Regions from separate parts of the Peribacillus sp. B-H-3 genome, predicted to be linked through region 3. Evidence: predicted binding sites of a transcription regulator. Region 3 holds the regulator's gene; each other region holds the start of a gene.

Region 1 (3,202 bases), 2.3 Mb from region 3:
CAATCCTGTCCAGTGTCTTTACCTCTGAATGTAGGTACTGAACCTTAATTCCTATTTCCTTCAGATAATCTGTCAGGTCTTCAGACATTTTTTTGGTCAGGGTGGTCACAAGAACACGTTCATCCTTTTTAATCCTATCATGGATTTCTCCTATCAGGTCATCAATCTGCCCTTCAATCGGCTTTATTTCTATATTTGGATCAAGCAGGCCAGTCGGACGTATAATCTGCTCAATCATGGCAGGTGTATGCTCCAATTCAAAAGGTCCGGGAGTGGCAGAAACAAATATGGCCTGGCCTACCTTCTTTTCAAATTCCTCAAACCTTAATGGGCGGTTGTCCATGGCTGAAGGCAAACGGAAGCCATGGTCTACAAGCACCTGTTTTCTCGCCTGGTCGCCATTATACATTCCACGGACCTGTGGAAGTGTAACATGTGATTCATCAACCACCAGCAGAAAGTCTTCAGGGAAATAATCAAGAAGTGTATATGGAGTGGCGCCTGCCGGGCGGAGCGTCAAGTGCCTTGAATAGTTTTCAATGCCCGAGCAAAAGCCCATTTCCCGCATCATTTCCAGATCATAGCGCGTCCTTTGTTCTAGACGCTGTGCCTCAAGAAGCTTTTCATCCTCGCGAAGCACAATGAGGCGCTCTTCCAGTTCCTTTTCAATATTGCTGATGGCCACCCTCATTTTCTCTTCTCGGGTAACGAAGTGGGAGGCAGGGAAAATGGCAATATGGTCACGCTCGCCGGTTATCTCGCCAGTCAAGGCATCCACTTCACGGATCCGGTCTATTTCATCGCCGAAAAATTCCACTCTGATGCAGTGTTCATCCTTTGAAGCAGGAAAGATTTCAACAACATCTCCCCTGACCCTGAAGGTACCGCGCTGGAAGGCAATATCATTCCGCTCATACTGGATATCGACCAGCCTGTGCAGCAGTGCATTCCTGTCAATTTCCATGCCAGTCCTCAGGGAAACGACCATTTCCCGGTATTCTTCCGGAGAACCAAGTCCATAAATACAAGAAACACTGGCGATTACAATAACGTCCTTCCGCTCAAACAGCGATGAAGTGGCAGAGTGGCGCAGCTTGTCAATTTCATCATTGATGCTGGCATCTTTTTCAATGAACGTATCCGTCGACGGCACATAGGCCTCCGGCTGATAGTAATCATAGTAGCTGACAAAATATTCTACAGCATTATCAGGGAAAAACTCCTTAAATTCGCTGTAAAGCTGCCCGGCCAGCGTTTTATTATGGGCAATGACAAGAGTAGGTTTATTGACTTCTTTTATAACATTAGAAACTGTAAATGTTTTCCCCGTCCCTGTCGCACCTAAAAGCGTCTGGTACCTTTTACCGTCCTTTAGCCCTTCAACAAGAGAAGTGATGGCCGCGGGCTGGTCACCCTGGGGAGAATACTTTGATACTAGCTCGAACACATCTTTCACTAAACAAGCCTCCTATAAGGAATTTGTCTGCATTTATGATTACACCGCCGAAATACGAATGATTTCAAAGCGGTTCATGTACTGTCTGTTTATATAATAAAAAATACACTCAAAAAAATCGCTAAATCCATTTAAACCCATACATTCATTCTACCACAAAAGCCGGAAAACAAACCAACAAAAAGCGAACGTTTATTCCCCGCCTCTGATTATGAATTGTGATCAGCCAGTAATTCCAAACACTTTTAAACCCCAAAAAAGCATAAGCCGCCTAAGGATACAATTCTTAGATGGCTTACGCTCTTAATGGCCGTGCATCCAACTGGGCGCAGGCAATATTATTCGAAAAAACTCTCCTGATTGAAAAAAACGCCAATCAGGCGCCTTCTTTCGAGTTTGTCTTTTTCATGCTGGATGAAAGCCAGAACCCCGCAGTCAGCGAGAAGGCATCAATCGTTATCAGCCACCAGGTATGAGTGTAACCTTTATAAGCGGAAGCGGCAATTAAGGCAACCGTTAAAATTAATCCCACCACACGATTGTATGTAACCCGGGAAAAGAGCATAACCAGGAGACCAGGAAGAAACAGTGCAGAGAAAATTTTTATCATTCTATTCATCTCCTTTAAGAGAGCGATCCTTCTATTAGCCTCCAAAGATACAGGCAAGTAGTATCAGTGTAAAACATATTTATTAATTTTGCTATTCCTAAATTAAGCATTCAGAGATTTATTCCCGGCAGGGCCGGAGCACTGATTCCTTCACAATTGCTGCCTCGTACAGCAGCTGTTTTCATCCCCGCTTGGGGCTATACGTTAACTTTTCATAAGCCTCAAGCCTTATCTTAAATTACTTCTCAGGAACATTTTTAGCAATTCGTTATCACGGTAAGATAAATAAAAAGAAAGAAGGTCATAAAAATAATGAAGAAAACTAAAAAGAGATCCAGACTTTGGGCAGCTGCAAGGAATATTTTATTATCTATACTAGCAGTATTTGTTTTGTGGTTTATTTTCAGCAATGTCATGACTGTATTTGAACAAAAAAAATACCCGCCGATTGGCAAGCTAGTAAGCGTGGATGGCAAGAATATGCACATTTATACAAAGGGCGAGGGTGATAACACAATCGTTTTATTAAGCGGCCTGGGAACCTCAGCGCCTGCATTGGACTTTGAACCTTTGATAAATGAAATGTCAAAAAATAATAAAGTAGTGGTGGCAGAGCCATTGGGATATGGATGGAGCGATATCACCAGTAAGGAACGGACAGTGAAAAATATTGTAGAGGAGTTAAGAATGGCTCTAAAAAAAGCGAACATACAAGGACCATATATTTTAATGCCACATTCAATTTCCGGTATTTACAGTATGTATTTTGCTAATACATATCCAGAGGAAGTGAAAGCAATTATAGGAATCGATCCCACGCTGCCCCAGGCATTGGATTATTTCGGCGAAAAATCTCCTGCCATGCCCAAATATTTAAGTTTACTGGCACCAGCAGGAATTGCTAGATTAGCATTATATATTAATCCTGAGAATTTTTTGCCCCTTGCTGATGATGGCATATATTCCGAAGGTAACTTAAAAATGACCAAGGCTATATCATCATGGAAAGGCTACAATAAAACCATTGTTGCTGAAGCCAATGAAATAAAAGATAATATTAGCAAAACGGCTGATATGAATTTCCCCTCTAATATGCCAATTTTAATTTTCGCTAGAAAAGAAGAAAAGGAAACAAA
Region 2 (3,202 bases), 550 kb from region 3:
TAGAAGATTGGGCAAAGAGAATTCTAGCTTCTCAAATTCAGTCGCTAGTTCCAAACTTTTTACTTCATCAGGTATTAATATATCTGCAATAAAATTTAAAAAAGAACGAGCTGAAATTACTAGCTTTTTCTTTACAATCGTTTGGATAATTAACTGAACGATCTGTTCCTGTACAAATTTATTTTGTAAGAACCTATAATTTTGATGAATCATTGTTTCTACACTGTTCTTTTCGTCTTCTTTTAATGCAAGAAAAAAAGGATTATTATCAGCGGGATTGAATACTTTTTCAAGCAATGCTGAATAAAAAGATGATTCTGTTCCTTCCTCTGTAAGCTCATAAGAGTGGTAATCCGCAAAGCTTAGCAAATCGAAAGTCTCGCTACCGAAATAAGTAGTTATGTTTTGTGAAAACAAATCACTATCGGCTACAAATTTTTGTAGAATAGTATATGAATGCCGTTTATGTTCCTTAGTGGTAAAGTTATGCAATACACCCATATTTATAGCTAGGATGACTTTATCTGTACAAGTATCAATTTTTTCATCTGAGAAATTTCGCAAAATTTCCTCTAGAGTCTCCATGGCATTCTTGTTTGGCGAAAAGCTTTCTGTAGCGTCATTAAAAATAGTATATTTATCGATTAGATGGGCTTTCTTTTCCTTAAGATAAGCAAGAAGGTGCGACTTTCCATCCCCAACACTCCCGCATAATAAAATTAAGTTACCCCTACTTCTATTTGCGTTTTTCTCGAGAATTCCCCCCAGGTCCTTCTGTATTTTACGGTCAACGTGCATGTAATTCTTAAATATGCTAAATTGGCTCGCATTTTCAATTGCCTCCTGAGAGGAGTCCTTTAATCTGCTTAACTCCCTTAAAAGATAGCTGCCACCTGGTTTAAGATCTTTTCTGATAATATTTGGAGCATCACTCCCGTGTTCTTGAGATTTGTCAGTCCCCTCATTTACTGATGCTGGTTCTTTAGTAATTTTCTCTTGTTCAAACAAACCCGTTCCTAGTAGTTCAAGTATTTTCTTCTGAACGATCTCTTCGATATTATCATTTTGACGGGGCTTAGGAATTTCATAAATTGGAATCTGTACTTGCTCGGAAGAATATACCTCATAAAACCAAACTCCAATTTTATATACTTCTCTATGTAACTTAAAAGCTATGGTAATGTCATTGAATTTCCCATCGTGAGCAGCTTTATTACCAGAAAGTCTTATAATATCAAAAGACTGCTGAATTTCTTTGTTAAATACCCCTTCTCTAGTAAGGTATGAAAGTTTATCAAATAGGGTTGGAAGGTAGGGCGCATCTTTTTCATTTTGTAAAACACCTTTTAAAATCTCCTCTGCAAACAGTCTTGCTTTAACAATAGAACTGCTTGGATCCTCAAATAATAATTGTTCTAATTTTTTGGCATTTTGAGCAGCAATAGGATGTACATTTTCTAAAAAACTCAGAAAATAAACCTCGTGTGAACTCATTTATATATCAACTCCGTCAGAATTTCTCTTCATTATATATTACCATAATTTCTCCAGTTTTTTAACAAGGATAGCTAACTATTACTTCCCATCATTAAATACTAAAAATGACCCGAATAAAAGTTCGGTCTTTTCATTGAATTATAAAACCTTTAAGTATATAATCATTTTATATATTTACGTACGTAATTAGGAGGTTATATAATTGGATGCAACCTTTAGCTATAATTTCCCTTCTATTAGAGGAGTTCAGGCAGGAAAAGAATACTATGTTGCCATGTGCCCACTTCGAATAATATCTAAAATATTCTTATTCGATGAAGAAGAGATCCCACCAGATCATAGAGCGCAAAGAATTTTAAATAAAACTAGAATACCTGAAATGACTAATTACATTATTGAAAATCAAACTGATTATGTCTTTTCATCCATTACCGCCTCAATAGATGGTGAAATTGAATTTATTCCATTTAATAATGATGCTTCCTCAAGGGACTTGGGACAATTAAGGATCTCTTTAGATTCCAGATTTCTAATTAATGATGGTCAACATAGAAGGGCAGCAATAGAAGAAGCTTTAAAGATTTCTCCTGAACTTGGTAATGAAACTATATCTGTGGTTTTCTTTCATGATGATGGCCTAAAGAAATCTCAGCAGATATTTTCAGATTTAAATAGACATGCCGTTAACACCACTTCGTCTATTGGTATTCTTTATGATCACCGTGATCAGTTGGCAATGGTGACTAAAGACGTAATTGCCACTACACCATTGCTTAATAGGTATACAGATAAGGAACGAGTTTCTCTGTCAAAAAATTCACCTAAAATATTAGCTTTAAATCATATTTTTAATACTAACTTGAAATTAATTAAAAAAACTAAAGGTGATGAAATTTCAAAGGATGATGAGGTTTTTATTAAGCAGTTTTGGCCTCTTGTATGTGATTCTATTGTAGAATGGAATCTGGTTTTAAAAAAAGAACTAACACCAAGAGATTTAAGAGCAAATTATATAGTAGGGCATGGGGTTTTTATCGAAGCCCTGGGATTAGTTGGCCAATATCTAAGAAACTATTATCCGTTAGATTGGGATAAATATATTAGAAAACTCTCTAAAGCCGATTGGAACAGAAGCAATACACATGATTGGCTTGGGCGAGCTTTTAATCAGAATGGAAGAATCCAAAAGACATCCTATACAATCCAATTAACCTCACACAAGATTAAACAATTGATTGAACTTCCATTAACTGAATCAGAGCAGGTGCTTGAAGATAAATTTTGTAAAGGAGCGGTTTAATATATGAATGGTATTATTAGTAATTTATTAACCAAACAAATGCACATCGTAGAGGATGCTAAAGACCGGATTAAAAAAGCATATAAAGAAGATAACCGTCCTTGGGTAGTTGGCTACAGCGGAGGAAAAGACTCCACTGTTGTTGTCCAACTTGTCTTTGAAGCCTTATGTGAAATGCCAAAAGACGAATTACATAAAAAAGTATATGTGATCTCTTCTGATACTCTTGTTGAAACTCCCTTGATCATTAATTCTATTAATACTACCTTAAGAAGAATTCAAGATGCTGCCTTAAGTCATGACTTACCTATTGAAACACATAAGGTAAAACCTGATTATGAGCAGTCTTTCTGGGTAAATATAATCGGAAAAGGGTACCCAACTCCTAACCAGCAATTTAGATGG
Region 3 (3,202 bases):
TGGTAAAGGCTTTTTCTGTTGTTAATAACTAAAACAGATTAAATCCTAAGGGTGACATTCAGAGAAATAAAAGAGGGGTGTCCAAATGAAAAAAAAGAAAATTTCCATGAGGGAATTAGTGGAAAAAAACAAAAGAGAACTTATGAAAGATAAAGTGTTGAAAGAAAAAATAGAAAAAAGAGTAGAGGATAAATACTTAAAATTAAATATCAATAAAGCGACATAAGACTTGTTAAAAAAACAAACAAAGGAATGGGTGTTCATGATCTTAAGAAAATATATGTCTATGTTAGGTATTGGTGCAGCAAATATTGATCTGGTATTAGAAAAAAACACATATATGATGGAAGAGCTGGTATATGGAGAATTTGTAATCAAAGGAGGCACGATAGAGCAGCAGCTCAAACGTATTGAATGCAGCTTTATCCAGGTTAGTAAAAATGAAAAAAAACAGAAAATCATTGAATCTTCGACCATTTTAACATCAAGAATAATAGAACCGGAAAGTATTCATAACCTTCCATTCATGTTTAAGCTTCCGGTCTCTATAGAACCCTCGGATCAAACAACATCTCACTTTTTCAGGACGAGGCTGATATTTGATGAAGGAATAGAAAGCAAGGATCAAGACGGAATCAAGATAATCGGTTAATCAAAATTAAAAATAATTTAATAGATTATTAACACTTGAAGCCATTTTAACAATACAGTGCAGGCACCACACGTCTCTTAAAGGCTGTGGTTTTTTTTTTGCTAATATAAATGCCAGGTAAATAACCTGAAATCTTCCAATATGCCATCAGGAAAATGATGTGCAGAAAAACTGGGGCAGGAAGTAATTATTTTAATAAAAAGGAAATTCTATCTATGAATATATCAGCATATATTAAAAAAAAGCGCAATAACATGCGCTCTTTAATGGATATTTCTATAAAGGCCAATGACTTTCCCCAGTATAGCTACATTTCTCAAAATGATAGGGTCCATCGAAGAATTTTCAGGCTGAAGACGGACAAAATCCTTTTCCTTAAAAAATCGTTTAACAGTGGCTTCGTTTTCTTCAGTCATAGCAACAACGATATCCCCGTTGTTTGCAGTGCTTTGCTGTTTAACGATAACGTAGTCGCCATCTAGTATTCCTGCTTCGATCATGCTTTCACCCATAATTTCAAGCATAAATACCTGTTCATCATGTGAGGCCATGCTTTCAGGAAGCGGAAAATATTCTTCAATATTTTCAACAGCTGTAATCGGCAATCCTGCTGTTACTTTTCCCAAGAGAGGAACGTTCACAACCTTGCTGCTTGGAATGCTGCTGCTTTCTTCCATTTCCAATATTTCAATAGCTCTTGGCTTAGTTGGGTCTCTGCGGATTAATCCCTTGCTTTCCAGGCGTGATAAGTGCCCGTGGACAGTCGAGCTGGATGCCAAACCGACTGCTTCGCCAATTTCCCGTACGGAAGGCGGATATCCTTTCTTGCGGACCTCATCTTTAATGAATTCTAAAATATCCTGCTGTCGTTTAGAAAGTTTTGTCATACGCACACCTCTTCTCAAAATCCTTTGTCTCATTATAACATGCTGTTTTAAGAGATACAAACATAAGTTCGAATTTTTGTTGACTAAAAACACATGTTCGTATTATACTGTTGATATAACCAGCGAACAAATATTCGATTTGAAGGGAAGATTGTTATGAGAAGCCTAGTCAAAAAGCATTCTTATACTTTATTATTAGCAGGTTTAGTTTTTGTTCTTTCATTAATTTATTCTATGAATCTTACTAACGATGGCAACCAATCCTATCAATCAGTAACTGTGCAATCGGGTGACACGCTATGGAAGATAGCTGATCAATATAAAACAAAAGATTTGACAAAAATTGAATTCATTGATTGGATAGAAAAACATAATGATATATACTCCAGCAGCCTTAAACCGGGGGACAATCTCATTATTCCAGTAACTAAAGGAGAACTTGTCAGTAACCTGGCAAGTGAACAATAAAAAAGGTTGGGTAAAAATGAATGCAATGATCTATTGCCGAGTCAGCACTGAAAAATCCTCACAGGAATCATCTCTTGCCAGGCAGGAAGAAGAATTATTAAAGCTGGCGGACAAATTAAATTTCGAAGTCTGTGCCACTATCAAAGAGCAAGCGAGCGGATATGAGCTGAATAGAGACGGGATTTTTGAAATTCTCGATTTAATTAAAGATAAGAAAGCAAATGCCTTATTGATACAAGATGAAACACGGCTCGGTAGAGGAAATGCAAAGATAGCTCTTTTTCATGTGCTTATCAAAGAGGGGATTACTATTTACACGCTTTCACATGAAGGTGAAATAGAATTATCGGATTCTGATGCCATGGTTATAGAAATTGTCGGCATTGTTGAAGAGTATCAGAGAAAACTTCATAATCTAAAAATCAAAAGAGGCATGCTTCGGGCAGTAGAACAAGGGTTCCGACCGGAAAAAAACCTGAAAAACCATGGCAATCCTTCCGGCAGAGAGAAAAAGGAAGTCCCGGTTGAAGAAATTGTGCGTTTAAGGGTGAATGGGCTGACCTTTGAAGAAATTTCAGCAACTTTAAGAGGATTTGGCTATAAAGTTTCTAAGGCTACGGTCCACCGCCGTTATCTTGAGCATCAAAAAGGGATGGAAAATCAGTCATAGAACTTGTTTTTTTCGATGATTTTATATAACATGACAGTATCAGAAAAAGAAGGAGCGAGACGATGCTGTCGAAAGAAAAAATCGCCCGTATTAATGAATTGTCAAAGAAGTCCAAAGCAGAAGGCTTAACAAATGAGGAAGCAAAAGAGCAATCTAAGCTTCGAAGTGAATACCTACAGACTTTTAGAAAATCAATGTCCGATACCCTAGAAAACGTGACAGTGATAGATCCAGAGGGCAATGATGTCACGCCCGACAAAATTAAAGAAATTAAAAGCATGAAAAAAAATCTGCACTAAACATCGCAGCATGGAAAAAGAGAATGCATAATATATGTATTCTCTTTTTTAATAGGAATTCGTGTGAGTTACCTTGAAGAACTGAAGGCCCCTGGTTAAGTCTGTTTCCGATTTATTAGTGTAAAGTCATTGATAAAAAACCTCTCAATAGTGATTGAATCATGCTTTCGACAAAATTATTTAATTTTTTTACCATATAACAACATTTCTTTCCGATAATAGCAGA
Region 4 (3,202 bases), 1.4 Mb from region 3:
TTCAGCCTCAAGCATTTCACGGTATCCTGACTTGCCGATGACCTCTTCCACCAGCTCTGTAACAGAAAGGTATTCCTGCATGTTGCTGTAGCCTTTGACCAGATCCCGGAACTCCCTTGCCGCCTTCATGATTTTCGGGCTCAGACCGATATGCTCAATCTCCTCCAGTGCCCCAAACATGGAAAGGTCCTGGCTTGCAGCATAGTCGGCAATTTTATCCAGGGATGTAGATCCTACTCCCCGTTTCGGCACATTAATCACCCTGCGCAGGCTGATATCATCATCCGGATTCGCAATCAGGCGCAAATAAGCTAAGATATCCTTGATTTCTTTGCGGTCATAGAACTTGATGCCGCCCACGATGCTGTACTGGATATTGGATTTCAGCAGCACTTCCTCCATGACACGCGACTGTGCATTTGTGCGGTACAATATGGCGAAGTCAGAGAGCTTTCTGCCAGAATCCCTGGATATTTCATTGATCTTTCCGGCTACAAACTGTGCTTCACCCTGCTCGCTGTCCGCACGGAGATAAAAAATCTTATTTCCTTCAGAGTTTTCAGTCCAAAGATTCTTCGGCTTCCGGTTGCTATTGTTTCCAATGACACCGTTGGCTGCGGATAGAATTCTTTTCGTCGACCGGTAGTTCTGTTCAAGGAAAATGACTGTTGCGTTCGGATAATCCTTTTCAAAAGACAGGATGTTAGCTATATCAGCACCCCTCCAGCGGTAAATGGACTGATCAGAATCACCGACAACACAGATGTTCCTGAAGCGGGATGCCATCTGCTTTACAAGCATATATTGTGCCCGGTTTGTATCCTGGTACTCATCCACATGAATATACTGGAATTTGCGCTGATAATACTCAAGCACCTCAGGGACACGCTGAAACAGCAGGATCGTCATCATGATCAAATCATCAAAGTCGAGTGCCTGGTTCTTGCGGAGCCTTTTTTGATACTCTGTATAAACATCAGCAGTCACCTGGCTATAGTAATCGCCTGCTGTTTTTGCAAATTCCTCAGGACTGACAAGTTCATTTTTTGCTGAACTGATGCTGCCGAGGATTGCCCGATAATCATATTTTTTCGTATCCATATTCTTATCTTTAAGTATCTGTTTAATCACCGATTGCTGATCAGTTGTATCGAGGATTGAAAAATTACGGTTAAAGCCGATTCGGTCAATGTCGCGCCTTAAGATTCGCACACACATCGAGTGGAAGGTGGATACCCAGATTTCATCTGCCGCTCCTCCTAATATTGCCCGGATTCTTTCCTTCATTTCCCTTGCTGCTTTATTTGTAAAAGTGATCGCAAGAATATTCCATGGCGCCACTTCCTTTTCCACCATTAAATAAGCAATCCGGTGTGTCAGCACCCTGGTTTTTCCGCTCCCTGCGCCGGCCATGATCAAAAGGGGACCATCCGTTGCTTTCACTGCCTTTTGCTGCTGTTCATTTAAACCATTTACTAATTTCTCAGATAAAAACTGCATGAAAACACCGCCTTTTTTCGAACGTTTGTTCCTAGTATATTAAAAACCCAAGCTCCTTGTCCACTCCCGGCAAAATGGCGCACAAAAGCAGAAAGGCCTTTTTGCCTTAACTCCCTGCTTGATAATGACCTCACAGTGCTATAGCACTTCGGGATGAATCAGAATCTTTTCACTCTATTTAACAGCTTTTACTGTTTCCAGTGCCGCTGACAGGTTATCATAAATAATATTTCCAACTACAATGACATCTGCATGAGCTGCCATTTCCTTAGCCTGTTCTGCTGAAGCAATACCGCCCCCATAAAAAAAGACAGCTTCCTCCAAATTGCTTTTTGCATTTTCTGCGACAAGAGGATCTCCGTACATTCCGCTGTACTCCAGATAAAAAATAGGAAGATGAAACATTTTTTCGGCCATCATCGCATAGGCTCCAACATCCTCGGCATCCTTGTTTGCATCAGCCTTTGTTAAAAGCGCTGCCTTGCTGTCAGGATTAAGAATGCAGTATCCTTCTACAAATATTTCGTCCCAGTTCATGATTTCCCCGTATTCCTTCACAGCTTTATGATGCAGATTCATGATCCAATCCGGATCTGTGCTGTTTAAGACAGAGGGAATAAAGTACAGATCAAATCCGGGAGTTACCGTCTCTGCGTCAGAAATCTCCAGGACACATGGAACGGTATATCTTCGCACCCTTGCCATTAAATCCAATACTTTTTCAAGGGTGATGCCGTCAGATCCCCCCACCATGATGGCGTCTGTTCCGGATTCGCAGATCGCCTCAAGCGCCTCATCACTTATTTCCTTATCTGGATCGAGTTTGAACACATGCTTCCACTCGCGAAAATCGTACATCGTTATCCTCCATTCTAATTCCCATTAAACCATTATAGCATTAAGATTTTTCAATAAAAAAGAGATGTATTTGCAAAAAATTTCTGAAACAAATACGAAAAGCTCCTGTCCTGCCCAGGCAAGTATATGCCAGCAAGAACGGAAGGCCCTGACACTAGCATCACAGACCAAGTTCTCTGCATCCTGCAGCCTCTGCCGGCCAGGCTCTGAGCTATCATGCACCTGCCCAGTATCCCCTAAAAAACAAAAAGCCGGAATAGATAATCCGGCTGTCTGTGCTGATTTTATAAGCGTTCGGTAACTCAGTCTTCCACAATTCGGTCAAGTGCCATTGTATAGGCATCGTTTCCGTAGTTCAAGCAGCGCTTAACCCGTGAAATCGTAGCTGTGCTTGCGCCAGTCTCCGTTTCGATTTTATGATAAGTTTTTCCTTCTTGAAGCATGCGTGCTACCTCAAGGCGCTGTGCAAGTGACTGAATTTCATTCACCGTGCACAAATCATCAAAAAACCGATAGCATTCATCCAAATCTTTTAAAGACAAAACCGCTTTAAAAAGCTGGTCGAGTTCTTTTCCTCTTAATTTCTCTATTTGCATAGTGTATCTCCTTTAAATGTCTGATTCCCTATTACTTATAGGATAGGCTGCCAGCAAGCCCGGGATGATCCGGGATGATATTCACCCAGGTTTTTCCGGGGACGAAGCCTGCCTCTTTGCCATTCCTGAAAGGAACGATTTCCCCGTGTACATTCTTCCACTCTACTTTGTTCACTTTCCCTTTTTGAAAGAGATATCCTTTGCCACCTGAAGTAAAGTTAATATCACGGCGCCCGTAGCTGTCAATG

What was found. The regulator LexA, encoded in region 3, represses DNA repair genes until DNA is damaged. The targets are predictions, from matches to a motif close to CGAACATATGTTCG.
Region 1: uvrB (excinuclease ABC subunit UvrB) is a predicted target of LexA. The motif match lies at 1,642-1,655, and genes of this name have one in related genera.
Region 2: dndB (DNA sulfur modification protein DndB) is a predicted target of LexA. The motif match lies at 1,608-1,621, and genes of this name have one in related genera.
Region 4: pcrA (DNA helicase PcrA) is a predicted target of LexA. The motif match lies at 1,519-1,532, and genes of this name have one in related genera.

The regions. Positions count from the first base shown of each region.
Region 1 covers NZ_CP183879.1:4,609,382-4,612,583, forward strand. Annotated here, with positions in the region: gene uvrB (excinuclease ABC subunit UvrB) at 1-1,456, opposite strand, end outside; gene ACN6MY_RS23015 (CsbA family protein) at 1,833-2,066, opposite strand; gene ACN6MY_RS23020 (alpha/beta fold hydrolase) at 2,379-3,202, shown strand, end outside.
Region 2 covers NZ_CP183879.1:1,644,148-1,647,349, reverse strand. Annotated here, with positions in the region: gene dptF (DNA phosphorothioation-dependent restriction protein DptF) at 1-1,494, opposite strand, end outside; gene dndB (DNA sulfur modification protein DndB) at 1,700-2,797, shown strand; gene dndC (DNA phosphorothioation system sulfurtransferase DndC) at 2,801-3,202, shown strand, end outside.
Region 3 covers NZ_CP183879.1:2,198,801-2,202,002, forward strand. Annotated here, with positions in the region: gene ACN6MY_RS10840 (FbpB family small basic protein) at 86-226, shown strand; gene ACN6MY_RS10845 (sporulation protein) at 263-652, shown strand; gene lexA (transcriptional repressor LexA) at 916-1,539, opposite strand; gene yneA (cell division suppressor protein YneA) at 1,696-2,007, shown strand; gene ACN6MY_RS10860 (YneB family resolvase-like protein) at 2,024-2,677, shown strand; gene ACN6MY_RS10865 (DUF896 domain-containing protein) at 2,740-2,976, shown strand.
Region 4 covers NZ_CP183879.1:838,091-841,292, reverse strand. Annotated here, with positions in the region: gene pcrA (DNA helicase PcrA) at 1-1,500, opposite strand, end outside; gene ACN6MY_RS04135 (heptaprenylglyceryl phosphate synthase) at 1,675-2,358, opposite strand; gene ACN6MY_RS04130 (YerC/YecD family TrpR-related protein) at 2,661-2,954, opposite strand; partial or broken gene ACN6MY_RS04125 (DUF3048 C-terminal domain-containing protein) at 2,986-3,202, opposite strand, start outside.